2 regions of the Streptomyces sp. NPDC045899 genome follow, and region 1 is predicted to be linked to the other one. Evidence: riboswitches for the same ligand, from Rfam matches in the RefSeq annotation. Region 1 holds a riboswitch; the other holds the start of a gene.
The links. A riboswitch is a leader RNA that binds a small molecule or an ion and turns the genes downstream of it on or off. The one in region 1 is predicted to bind S-adenosylmethionine.
Positions count from the first base shown of each region.

Region 1 (6,470 bases):
CTACCACAAGCACACGCAGTACCCCGGGGCCGGAAAGACCAACAAGAACGTGGTCGGCATGCCCCTGCTGCCGGTCTACATGGCCAAGGCGGGCGGCTTCTTCTTCCTGGTCTTCGCCGTGATCGCGGTCCTCTCCGCGATCGCCACGATCAACCCGATCTGGACCATCGGTCCCTACCGGCCGGACCAGGTGTCCACCGGTGCCCAGCCGGACTGGTACATGGGCTTCGCCGAGGGTCTGGTCCGTGTGATGCCCGGCTGGGAGATCAACATCTGGGGCCACACGCTCGTCCTGGGCGTGTTCATCCCGATCGTGCTCTTCCCGGTCGTGCTGCTGGCCATGGGTGTCTACCCGTTCATCGAGTCGTGGATCACCGGCGACAAGCGCGAGCACCACATCCTGGACCGTCCGCGCAACGCCCCGACCCGCACCGCCTTCGGTGTGGCGTGGCTGACCGCGTACTTCGTGATGCTGGTCGGTGGTGGAAACGACCTGTGGGCCACCCACTTCCATCTGTCGATCAACGCGATCACCTGGTTCGTCCGGATCGGGTTCTTCCTCGGCCCGGTGGTGGCGTTCATCGCCACCCGGCGGATCTGCCTCGGCCTCCAGCGCCGCGACCGTGACAAGGTGCTGCACGGCCGCGAGACCGGCATCATCAAGCGGCTGCCGCACGGTGAGTTCGTCGAGGTCCATGAGCCGCTCTCGCAGGAGCAGCTGCACACGCTGACCCAGCACGAGCAGCCGAAGCCCTACGAGGTCGGCCCGGAGGTCGACGAGAACGGGGTCGCGCGGAAGATAAAGGGTTCGCAGAAGCTCCGCGCGAAGCTCTCCAAGAGCTACTACGGCGAGCAGGCTCAGATCCCGAAGCCGACCCGCGAGGAGTACCAGGAGATCACCAGCGGCCACGGCCACCACTGATCCCCGCAGGTCACCCGCTGACGCCACAGACCAGGGCCCCGGCCCGGACCACCACGGTCCGGCCGGGGCCCTGGCCGTTGCGTGGTCCCGCGGTCCCGCGGTCCCGCGCGGTGTCCGGCATACGGGCGCGCGGCATCCGGGGCCGCGGCGCCGATAGGCTGATGGCGGGGCCGCCGCCGCCCGCGCGGACCCCCTTTCCCCTGCCCACCCCACGGATCCAGGAGCGGACCATGGACGTTGTGACCCCAGCCGGAGGCGACAGCACCGCGACGGCCCGCACCTGGCCGGATGTCCTCACCTCGCTGCTCGCCGGCCAGGACCTCAGCGCCGATGACACCGCCTGGGCCATGGACCGGATCATGCGCGGGGAGGCCACCGACGCGCAGATCGCCGGATTCATCGTGGCGCTGCGCGCCAAGGGCGAGACCGTGGACGAGGTGACCGGACTCGTCCGCACCATGTACGAGCACGCCACGACGATCGAGGTCCCCGGGGACACGGTCGATATCGTCGGCACCGGTGGCGACCGTGCCAGGACGGTCAATATCTCCACGATGTCGGCGCTGGTGGTGGCCGGTACCGGGGCACGGGTGGTCAAGCACGGCAACCGCGCCTCCTCCTCCGCCAGTGGCGCCTCCGACGTCCTGGAGAAGCTGGGCGTCAACCTCGAACTCACCCCGCGGCGGGTGGTCGAGGTGGCCGGGGAAGCCGGGATCACCTTCTGTTTCGCGGTGAAGTTCCACCCGTCGCTGCGGCATGTCGCGGCCGCCCGCCGCGAACTGGGCATCGCCACCACCTTCAACATCCTCGGTCCGCTCACCAACCCGGCCCGGGTGCGCACCCAGGCGACCGGTGTGGCCGATGCCCGGATGGCGCCCATCGTGGCCGGGGTGCTGGCCGACCGCGGCTCCTCCGCGCTGGTCGTCCGGGGCGACGACGGCCTGGACGAGCTGACCGTGACCGCTACCTCCCAGGTGTGGGTGGTGCGGAACGGCACGGTCCGTCAGGAGACCTTCGACCCGCGGGACGTCGGGATCGAGCTCGTGCCGGTGGAGGCCCTGCGCGGCGCGGACGCCTCGTACAACGCGGATGTGGCGCGCCGGCTGCTGGCGGGCGAGACCGGTCCGATCCGGGACGCGGTGCTGCTCAACTCGGCGGCGGCGCTGGCCGCGCTGGACCCCGAGCCGGGGGCCAGGACGCTCACCGAGCAGATCGCGGACGGGCTGTCGCGCGCGGCGGAGTCCATCGACTCGGGCGCGGCGCGGAACGCCCTGGAGCGATGGGTACGCGCCAGCAACGCCTGAGCGCGGCCCGGTGTGCGCACCGCCCCTGCCCGGATGCCGGACAGGGGCGGTGCGCCGTTTCCCGGTATGGCATACTCCTGGCCAGGTCACGAGCGACAGCGACTACGGCCCCGGCCCGCTGTCCGGCAACCCTCCGTCCGTGGCGGGGTGCCCCGGGTGATGACCAGGCCGCAGGCAGCGAGGTCTGCGGCAAGCGCGGACCCCTCACACTAGGGGTCCTGGTGGTCGAGGGAGCTCTTCCGTGACGCAGCGAATGCTTTAGGGCCGGACGGCCCACACCCCCACCCTCCGCGCGGTGCCCCGCTCCGTGCGTCGAGCGATTCCCCACGCCCGTACCGGCGGTGAGCCGCCGGATCCGCGTGTGACGCATTCACGCCTTCACCCTCCGGGAGACTTCGCCATGTCCGTGCGCCCTGCTGCCACCGCCACCCCCACCGCCGACTCCGTCCCCGCCTGTGCCGACGCCGGGGCCGGTGAACCGCTGCCCGTGCTGGGCGCGGACGTCCGGGTGCCGCTGGTCACCGGTGGTGAGGTCACCTACGCCGCGCTCGACTACGCCGCCAGTGCCCCGGCCCTGCAGCGGGTGTGGGACGACGTCGCCGCCTACGCCCCGTACTACGGCAGCGTCCACCGCGGCGCCGGATACCTCTCGCAGCTGTCCACCGATCTGTTCGAGAACAGCCGCCGGGACGTCGCCGCGTTCCTCGGCTGCCGCGAGGACGACCAGGTCGTCTTCACCCGCTCCACCACCGACTCGCTGAACCTGCTGGCCGGGGCGCTGCCGTCGGGTACCGAGGTCTTCGTCTTCGAGACCGAGCACCACGCCTCCCTGCTGCCGTGGGAGCAGCGCGAGGACATCCGCGTGCGCTACCTCAGCGCGCCGCGCTCCCCGCGGCAGGCCGTGGAGACGCTGGAGCGGGCGCTCGCCGAGCGGGCCGGAGGCCCCGCACTGGTGTGCGTGACGGGTGCGTCCAATGTGACCGGTGAGCTGTGGCCGGTGCGGGAGCTGGCCGCCGCGGCCCACGCCCACGGTGCCCGGATCGTCCTCGACGCCGCCCAGCTCGCCCCGCACCACCCGGTGGACATCGCGGCGGAGAACGTCGACTGGGTCGCCTTCTCCGGGCACAAGCTGTACGCGCCCTTCGGCGCCGGGGTGCTCGCCGGACGGGCCGACTGGCTCCAGCGGGCGCGGCCGTACCTGGCGGGCGGCGGCGCCAGCCGCAAGGTCGCCCGGCGGGACGACGGCGGGGTGGACGTCGAGTGGCACACCACCCCCGCCCGGCACGAGGCGGGCTCACCGAACGTCATCGGCGTCTACGCCATCGCCTCCGCCTGCAAGGCGCTGACCGAGGCCGGGTTCGACGGTCTGGTCGCCCGGGAGCGGCAGCTGATCGCCGCGGTGCGGGAGGGGCTGGCGGAGGTGGCTCAGGTGCGGGTGCTCTCGCTGTTCGGTGACGACGCCCCGCGGGTGGGCGTGCTGTCGTTCGTGGTGGACGGCTGGAACAGCTCGCACTTCGCCGCCGCGCTCTCCGCGGAGTACGGCATCGGCGTCCGTGACGGCCTCTTCTGCGCCCATCCGCTGGTCCGCACGCTGCTGGGCAGCGAGCCGGAGGAGCCGGGCGAGTGCGGGGCCCCCGAGGCCGCTCCCGGTGAGCGCTCGCTGAACGCGATCCGGGTCAGCTTCGGCGCGGGCACCCCGGACGAGCATGTGGACCGCTTCGTCCGCGCGGTCAAGGAGCTGGTCCGCGACGGTGCCCGGTGGACCTACCGCACCGAGGACGGCCGCTGCGTCCCCGCCCGCGGCTGACCGGCACCGGGGCGGAGCCCCGGGGTGGACAGGGCCTAGCCGTCGAGACCGATCGCGAAGGCCGCTTCCAGGTCGTGCTGGGAGTAGGTGCGGAACGCGATATGCGTCTCGGTGGAGGCCACGCCGGGGACCTTGCTGATCTGGCCGGGGATGATGTCCGCGAGGTCGTCGTGCTCGGCCACCCGCACCATCGCGATCAGGTCGTGCGCGCCGGTGACCGAGTAGACCTCGCTCACGCCCTCCAGCGAGGCGATCTTCTCGGCGATCTCCGGGATCCGGTCCACGCTGGTCTTGATGAGCACGATCGAAGTGATCACGGCTGGCTTTCTCCCTCGCTGGCCCTGGCTGCGCCGCCCACTCTAGCCGTCCGTCCGAAGCGGGCCCACGCGTAGAGGAAGCCGAGCGCGAAGCCCACCAGATGGGCCAGATAGGCGACCCCCGGACGGTCGTCGGCCTCCCGGGCGGCGAGCCACTGGAGGGCGACCCAGAAGACCAGGACCGCCCAGGCGGGGAAGCGCAGCGGCAGGAAGAACAGGAACGGGAAGAGGCTGGTCACCCGGGCGCGCGGGAAGAGCCACAGGAACGCGCCCAGGACCCCGGAGATGGCTCCGGAGGCGCCGACCAGGGTCTGACCCGACTCCGCGTGCGCCGCGGCGTAGCCCAGCAGCGCCAGATAGCCGGTGGCGAGATAGAAGAGGGCGAATTGCACTCGTCCCATGCGCTCCTCGGTCATAGCGCCGAAGACGTAGAGGAACAGCATGTTTCCGAGGAGGTGCAGCCAGTTCCCGTGGACGAAGAGCGCGGTGAGCGGTGTCAGCGGCTGATCGGGTCCACCGCTCCACAGGGCGCTGGGGATCACCCCCCAGCGCTCGAAGTATGTGGACTGAGCCTGGAGCAGCTCCCCGCCCGTGCCGTACTCGGGGTTGAGGCCGGAGGCCGGTCCGAGGACGAAGATCAGGCAGCAGATGACGATGAAGGTGTACGTCATCAGGGGGCGGCCGGACGTCTCACCGGAACCCTCAGACGTATCGATCATGGCCAGATCATCGCGTACCGGGCACAACCTGCCCAGAGCGCCTCGCCGCGCTGCGCCGAGGGGTGGTACGGGCACGGCACGGGCCAGGGCTCAGGCCGTAGGGTTACAGGACGCCCCCTGAGCCACCCGAGAGACGAGCAGAGAAGCGAGGACGCGAGAACCGATGGCCGTTCCCACGCCGACCGACGAGACCCGCTGGCGCTGCACTCTGTGCGGCAACCTCACCCGATTCGATGTGACCCGCTCGACGAAGGCCGTGGAGTATGTCCACCTCGACCTGGCCGGGGAGCCGAAGGTCGAGGAGCGCGAGGTGGTCAGTGAGACCATTGAGTCAGTGCGCTGCCGCTGGTGCAACGCGGTCGATCAGATCGAGCTGGTGGACCGGCCGAGTACCGGTGCGAGCGCCTGAGAACGGAGCGATGACAGGTGGTGGAGCGGACGGGCGGCCACGGGGCGGCCGGTGACGCCGAGAGCGTCACCGAGGCGCTCGACCGCCCCCTGCCGGAAGGGGTGCGGCGGCGCGTCGTGGCGCTCGTCGCGGATGCCTTCGGCGGCCTGACGGTCACCGAATTGCCTCCCCAGCTGCGGCAGTACGCCCGTTTCACCCCGACCCGCCGGGCCAAGTTCGCGGGGAACGCGATGGCCGCCGCCGTGGAGAGCGACCCGGTCTTCCGGCAGCGGATCGCGGCCCGGCTGCGCGAGACCCAGCCGGAGCTGGCCGACGCCATCGAGGGCGGTTCGCCGCCCGCCGCGGCCGATCCGGTGGATGTCGCCGCGGTGGCCTACGTCCTGCGTCCCACCGGATGGGTGAAGCTGGTCGACGCGGCCGGTGAGGAGGCGCAGCGCGCCTCGGCCGAGCGGGCCGGTGAGGAGGCCACCCGTGAGCTCCAGCGGCTGCGCGAGGAACTGGCCGAGGCCAGGACCGGTGCGCGCAACGAGGCCGAGCGGGTGCGCGGGGAGCTGGAGGCGGCGCGCAAGGAGGGTGACGCGCTCCAGCGCAAGCTGCGCAGCGCGCAGAGCGATGTGAAGCGCGGCGCGGCGGCGCTGCGCAAGGCCGAGGCCGAGCTGGACGCCGTCCGGTCCGAGGCGGCGGCGCGGCAGGCGACCGCGGACGGTGAGGCCCGCCGGCTGCGGGCCCGGCTCGCGGAGACCGAGTCGGCGCTGGAGGCGAGCCGCCGCGCGGTGCGCGAGGGCCGCAGCGTGGAGGACATGCGGGTGCGGCTGCTGCTGGACACGGTGCTGGACGCGGCGCAGGGCCTGCGGCGCGAACTGGCGCTGCCGCCCGCCTCGATGCGCCCCGCCGAGACGGTGGACGCGGTGGAACCGGGCCGGATGACTCCGAAGGACATAGCGACCAGGGCGCTGTCCGAAACCGATCCCGCCCTGCTGGACCAGTTGCTC
Region 1 is NZ_JBWKKP010000001.1:116,472-122,941, reverse strand. It holds gene qcrB (cytochrome bc1 complex cytochrome b subunit) at 1-922, shown strand, start outside; gene trpD (anthranilate phosphoribosyltransferase) at 1,153-2,226, shown strand; SAM riboswitch class IV at 2,311-2,428, shown strand; gene AC07FT_RS00580 (aminotransferase class V-fold PLP-dependent enzyme) at 2,627-4,033, shown strand; gene AC07FT_RS00575 (Lrp/AsnC family transcriptional regulator) at 4,069-4,350, opposite strand; gene AC07FT_RS00570 (rhomboid family intramembrane serine protease) at 4,347-5,069, opposite strand; gene AC07FT_RS00565 (hypothetical protein) at 5,233-5,478, shown strand; gene AC07FT_RS00560 (NYN domain-containing protein) at 5,496-6,470, shown strand, end outside.

Region 2 (6,470 bases), on a different contig from region 1:
GCACCCGCGGCGACGTTCCGGAGGCCTTCCTTGACCAGCGCCTGGGCCAGGACGGTCGCGGTCGTCGTGCCGTCACCGGCGACGTCGTCCGTCTTCTTCGCGACCTCCTTGACCAGCTCGGCGCCGATCTTCTCGTACGCGTCCTCGAGCTCGATCTCCTTGGCGATGGACACACCATCGTTGGTGATCGTGGGGGCGCCCCACTTCTTCTCGAGGACGACGTTGCGGCCCTTGGGGCCGAGGGTGACCTTGACGGCGTCGGCGAGCTGGTTCATCCCGCGCTCGAGGCCGCGCCGTGCCTCCTCGTCGAACGCGATGATCTTGGCCATGTGAAGTGGTCCTCCCAAGACTTAGGGGGTACCTCCCAGGCCGTCAGGCCGTGGGGGCGGGTTGCTCCGGACCGCGCTGGCGCCCGCGACGGACGGCCTGTCTGCCCTGCGGTTCCTTGCCCCACATGGCCGACGGGCCTCACCGACCCGGTCCTTCTGTCACTCTCACTCGTAGAGTGCTAACGCCAATGATTAGCACTCGACCCATGAGAGTGCAAGCGCCCGAAGGGCGTCCCGGAGGGGTGGCGGCCGGGTGACGGGTGGGCGCAGGGGCGGGACACGCCGGAGGGCCCGCACCCCGTAGCGGGGTGCGGGCCCTCCGACAGTCCAGTCAGCTGCCTCGCGTCGGCGCGTCAGCCGACGGCCACGCGGACCATGTCGGCCTGCGGGCCCTTCTGACCCTGCGAGATCTCGAACTCCACCCGCTGGCCTTCCTCGAGGGTGCGGTAGCCGTCCATCTGGATCGCGCTGTAGTGGACGAACACGTCCGCACCACCGTCGACCGCGATGAAGCCGTACCCCTTCTCCGCGTTGAACCACTTGACGGTGCCCTGAGCCATTCCTAACTCCCCTATTGCTGGCCCTTTTGCGCAGGACCGCACTCCGCGGACCCGGGTCAGACCTCACCCTCCGGTCAGGGAGGGTGTGCGCCGGAACGCGTCGACCGCCGCTGAATGTATCCGTCCCAACGCCCTCTGCAACAGGTCAATCGGACGAGAATTCTGGGGACGGCCGAAGGTCCAGAAGTGAAGGATTCTCACGAATGTGGGACAACTCGGGCCGGACATAGGGCACCAACTCGACAAATCATGCTCACACTTCGCGCACAACTTGACGAGTTCCGTATGTGGTTCCGGCCTCCGGCCGGTTCGGAATCTGGCCAACTGTATCGCGATTCCACACACGGAATCGCCCCGTCCGTTTTTCTCCGGACGGGGCGATTCCGATGGTGAGGGAGTGATGAGGGGTCAGCAGCCGCCCGCCACCGCCGGGATGATGGAGACCCCGGCACCGTCCGGCGTGGCCGTGGCCAGGCCCTCCGCGAACCGCACATCGTCGTCGTTGACGTACACGTTCACGAAGCGGCGCAGCTTGCCGGTGTCGTCCAGCACGCGCGCGGAGATGCCCTGGTGGTTCTTCTCCAGGTCCGCCAGGACCTCGGCGAGGGTCGCGCCCTCGGCGCTGACCTCGGCCTGACCGCCGGTGTAGGTACGGAGGATGGTCGGAATTCGGACGTTGACGCTCATACGAGTCCAGCCTCTCGGAACGAGTCAAGGGTGGGGCGGATGGTGGCGGAGGGGCCCGTGGTGGGGGCCACCGCGTCGAGGGTCTTCAGACCGTCGCCGGTGTTGAGGACGACGGTCGTCAGAGTCGGGTCGAGGAGCCCGTCCTCGATCAGCTTCCTGGTCACACCGACGGTCACCCCGCCCGCGGTCTCCGCGAAGATCCCCTCGGTGCGGGCCAGCAGCTTGATCGCGTCGACGACCTGCTCGTCGGTGACGTCCTCCACGGCCCCGCCGGTGCGGCGCGCGATGTCCAGGACGTAGGGGCCGTCCGCCGGGTTACCGATGGCCAGCGACTTGGCGATGGTGTTCGGCTTCTGCGGGCGCACCACGTCATGACCGGCCTTGAAGGCGGCGGAGACCGGGGAGCAGCCCTCGGCCTGGGCGCCGAAGATCTTGTAGGGGCGGTCCTCGACCAGACCGAGCTGGATCAGCTCCTTGAGCCCCTTGTCGATCTTGGTGAGCTGGGAGCCCGACGCGATCGGGACGACGATCTGATCCGGCAGCCGCCAGCCCAGCTGTTCGCAGATCTCGTAGGCCAGGGTCTTGGAACCCTCGCCGTAGTACGGGCGCAGGTTCACGTTGACAAAGCCCCAGCCCTCGCCCGCCGGGTCGCCGATCAGCTCGCTGCAGAAGCGGTTGACGTCGTCGTAGGTGCCCTCGATGCCGACCAGGTCACCGCCGTAGACGGCGGCCATGACGACCTTGCCCGCCTCCAGGTCGTGGGGGATGAAGACGCAGGAGCGGAAGCCCGCGCGGGCGGCCGCGGCGCCGACCGCGCCCGCGAGGTTGCCGGTGGAGGAGCAGGAGAGCGTGGTGAAGCCGAAGGCGCGGGCGGCCTGGACGGCGATGGCGACGACCCGGTCCTTGAAGGAGTGGGTCGGGTTGCCGGAGTCGTCCTTGATGTGCAGCTCGCCCGTGACCCCGAGCTCACGGGCGAGGTTGTCGGCCTTGACCAGCTTGGTGAACCCTGGATTCAGGCTGGGCGTGTCCGCCACGTCCGCCGGGACCGGAAGGAGCGGGGCATAGCGCCAGATGTTGTTCGGACCGGCCTCGATCCGCCGGCGGAGCCCCTCCGGGTCGCCGGTCGGCAGCTCGTACGCGATCTCGAGCGGGCCGAAACACGCCGCACACGCGAAGATCGGGCCGAGGTCGAAACGCTCACCGCACTCACGACAGGACAGCGCGACGGCGGGGCCGAAGGAGGGCGAGGTGGACGCCGGGGCAGCGGCGTCGGAAGAGGTGGTTGAGCTTTCGACGGATTGCACAGCCATGGAGGCGAGGCCCTTTCTCCTCATCTTCCTCGCGACGCACTTCGCCACGAGACGGAATTGGCACCTTCCCGAGCTGGGAGCCTCGCGGTGAGCACGAGACCAGCTGGAGGGTTGCCGGGGCTTCAACGGGCCGTTCCCTCTGCCCCTCTGGATGAGCGGTATGGCACCGGGCTCCGCCCGGGCGTTTGTCATCGCGATGAGCGCCGCGGAGCCGGGTCGACCCCGACATACGACGGTCATGCGCGCTGTTCAAGACTGTAACCGAAGGCCCGGAGGGTTGAGACAGCCGTCCGAAGCGCGAGATGGATCACAGCTGATCACAAGTGATCACAGCAGCAGGGAGACAGACAGGTGCTGGATGAGGTGGAGCGCTGGCTGGAGCACCGCTCCTGGTCGGCCGACGACCGTCCACTGGACCGCCTGCTGGCCGCCAAACGCGACACGGGCCGCACCGTGAGCGTGGTGCTGCCCGCGCTGGACGAGGAGGCGACGGTCGGGGAGATCGTCACGGTGATCCGCCGGGAGCTGATGGACGGGGCGGTGCCGCTGGTCGACGAGCTGGTGGTGCTGGACTCCGGCTCCACCGACCGCACCGCCGAGGTCGCCGCGGCGGCCGGGGCCACGGTGGTCCACCGCGACTCCCTGCTGCCGCGGCTGCCGGCGCTGCCGGGCAAGGGCGAGGTGCTGTGGCGCTCGCTGCTGGCCACCCGTGGCGAGATCGTCTGCTTCATCGACGCCGATCTGCGGGAGTTCGACGCGCGCTTCGTCTCCGGGATCGTCGGACCGCTGCTGACCGATCCGGAGGTGCAGCTGGTCAAGGGGATGTACGACCGTCCGCTGGGGGACGCGGCCGGTCAGGGCGGCCGGGTCACCGAGCTGGTCGCCCGTCCGCTGCTCAATCTGCACTGGCCGCTGCTGGCCGGGTTCGTCCAGCCGCTGGGCGGGGAGTACGCGGCACGGCGCTCGCTGCTGGAGCGGCTGCCGTTCCCCGTGGGGTACGGGGTGGAGCTGGGGCTGCTGGTGGACTCGTTGCACACGGTCGGGCTCGACGCGCTGGCCCAGGTGGACATCGGTGTGCGCAGACACCGCCACCAGGACGGGCAGGCGCTGGGCCGGATGGCCGCGGCCATCTACCGCACCGCGCAGCTGCGGCTGGCCCGCGGCCATCTGGTGCGGCCGCGGCTGACCCAGTTCGACCGGGGCGAGAACGGCTTCGAACCGCGGACCTCCGCCGTGGACACCGAGGAGCGGCCGCCGATGATCGAGATCCCGGAGTACGCGGAGCGGCGAGCGGCCTAGCGGGGTGGGGCGAGCCCGGCGGGAGCACGGTCGGGTACCCCCTACGGGCCGAGAGACCGCCGCCACGTTTGCGTCGCGCGCCCGCTGGCTAGGCTCGCGACATGGCTGCCCAGCGCACTGCCCAGATCCTCGTCGCCTCCAACCGCGGCCCGGTCTCGTACGCGCTGGGCGAGGACGGTTCGCTCGCCGCCAGGCGCGGCGGCGGCGGGCTGGTCTCCGGTCTCAGCGCGATCGGTCCGGACGCCGGTGCGGTGTGGGTGTGCGCGGCCCTCGGCGACGGCGACCGGGAGGCGGCCCGGCGCGCCGGAAGCGGCCATCTGGACACCGCCGACACCGGCGGGCAGCAGGTGCGGATGCTGGACATCGCACCGGACGTGTTCGCCGCCGCGTACAACGGGGTGGCCAACTCGGTGCTGTGGTTCATCCACCACCTGCTCTACCAGACCCCGGTGGAACCGGTCTTCGACGCCGGGGCCGCCGCCCAGTGGGCGGCCTACGAGACGTACAACGCGGCCTTCGCCGACGCGCTCGCCCAGGAGGCGGCCGAGGGCGCGGTGGTGCTGGTGCAGGACTACCACCTGGCGCTGGTGCCGGGGCTGCTGCGGGCCCGCCGCCCCGATCTGCGGATCGGCCACTTCTCGCACACCCCGTGGGCCCCGCCGGACTACTACCGGCTGCTGCCGGACGACGTGGCGGAGGCGGTGCTGCGCGGCATCCTCGGCGGTGACCGCGCGGCGTTCCTCACCGAGCGCTGGGCCACAGCCTTCGCCGACTGCTGCGCGGCGGTGCTCGGTGCCGAGGTCGTCGGGGACGGCGGTGGCGCGGCCACGGCGGTGCGGTTCGAGGGACGGGAGACCCGGCTCGGGGTGCACGGGCTGGGCGCGGACGCGGAGTTCCTGCGGGAGCGGTCGCACGCGGCGGACGTGGACGAACGGCTCGACGCGCTGCGGACCCAGATCGGCCCTGACCGGAAGACGATCGTCCGGGTGGACCGGACCGAGCTGTCCAAGAACATCGTGCGGGGACTGCTGGCGTACCGGCGGCTGCTGGAGACCCACCCCGAGTGGCGCGAGCGCGTGGTCCACGTGGCGTTCGCCTACCCCTCGCGCCAGGACCTCGCCGTCTACCGCGACTACACGGCACGGGTGCAAGCCGTCGCGGACGAGATCAACGCGGAGTTCGGCACGCCGGGCTGGCAGCCGGTCGCCCTGCATGTGAAGGACGACTTCGCCCGTTCGCTGGCCGCCTACCGGCTGGCCGACGTGGCGCTGGTGAACCCGATCCGGGACGGGATGAACCTGGTCGCCAAGGAGGTGCCGGTCGTCTCCGAGCGGGGGTGCGCCCTGGTGCTGTCCCGCGAGGCGGGGGCCTGCGCGGAGCTGGGTGAGGACGCGCTGGTGGTGAACCCGTACGACGTGGAGGGCACGGCGGCGGCACTGCACGAGGCCCTGCGGATGAGCGACGCCGACCGCGCCGAACGCACCGGACGCCTCGCCGCGGCGGCGACCGCGCTGCCCCCGCAGAAGTGGTTCCTGGCGCAGCTACGGGCTCTGGAGGCATAGCCCGGCGCGGGCCGCCGGGCCGCCGGGCCGCGATACCGGTCTCGCGCGTGGCGGCCCGGCCGCATGCGTCTTTCGCCCGGATGCCCACCCGGCGCCGCGCGCCGCCCCCGCCGACCGGATCGGCCCGTGGGCACAGGCCACCCTGACCCGGCCGGAGTCATCCGGCCATCGGCGGAGCCCGGCGCGTATCCGGTGCCTCGGCGTGCGGACCACCGCGGCCCGGCCCCACTCACGTAGGACCGGCGGCGCGGGCCGGTGCCGCACACACCCCGCCGCCCGGCGGGGCGTGGGGCGGAAGCCCAGAGCGCCGGCCAGGCTCCGGCGCGCGCCCGTGCTCCCGGGCTGCCTGCCCGGTGCCGCCTCGCCGCCCCCGCTGGCCGGCCCGGAGAGCGGAAGGTCCTCGCCGCTCGGACCACCGCGACCGGCCCCACCCACGTAGGCCCGGCGGCGCGGCTAGGCCGTATCGGCGGCGGTCGCCAGGGAGTCGAGCAGGGCGACCACGCCCGCCGGGCCGTCGACCACGAGGTCGGCGCGGGCCGCCAGTTCGGTGACCTCCGTGCTGCCGCTGCACACCAGGACACCGCGCAGGCCCTCCTCGCGCAGCTTCTCCACGGCGGCGAAGGCGGCCAGATCGCCGAGGTCGTCGCCCGCGTAGAGGACGGTATCGGCGCCGGTGGCGCGGAGGTACTCGGTGAGGGCGACGCCCTTGTCCATCCCGGGCGG
Region 2 is NZ_JBWKKP010000017.1:114,725-121,194, reverse strand. It holds gene groL (chaperonin GroEL) at 1-329, opposite strand, end outside; gene AC07FT_RS24430 (cold-shock protein) at 683-889, opposite strand; gene AC07FT_RS24425 (MoaD/ThiS family protein) at 1,298-1,576, opposite strand; gene thrC (threonine synthase) at 1,573-2,886, opposite strand; SAM riboswitch class I at 2,904-3,044, opposite strand; gene AC07FT_RS24415 (glucosyl-3-phosphoglycerate synthase) at 3,238-4,185, shown strand; gene AC07FT_RS24410 (alpha,alpha-trehalose-phosphate synthase (UDP-forming)) at 4,287-5,747, shown strand; gene otsB (trehalose-phosphatase) at 6,201-6,470, opposite strand, start outside.
Region 2: linked by a shared signal. The riboswitch ahead of thrC (threonine synthase) and the one ahead of AC07FT_RS00580 (aminotransferase class V-fold PLP-dependent enzyme) in region 1 are both predicted to bind S-adenosylmethionine.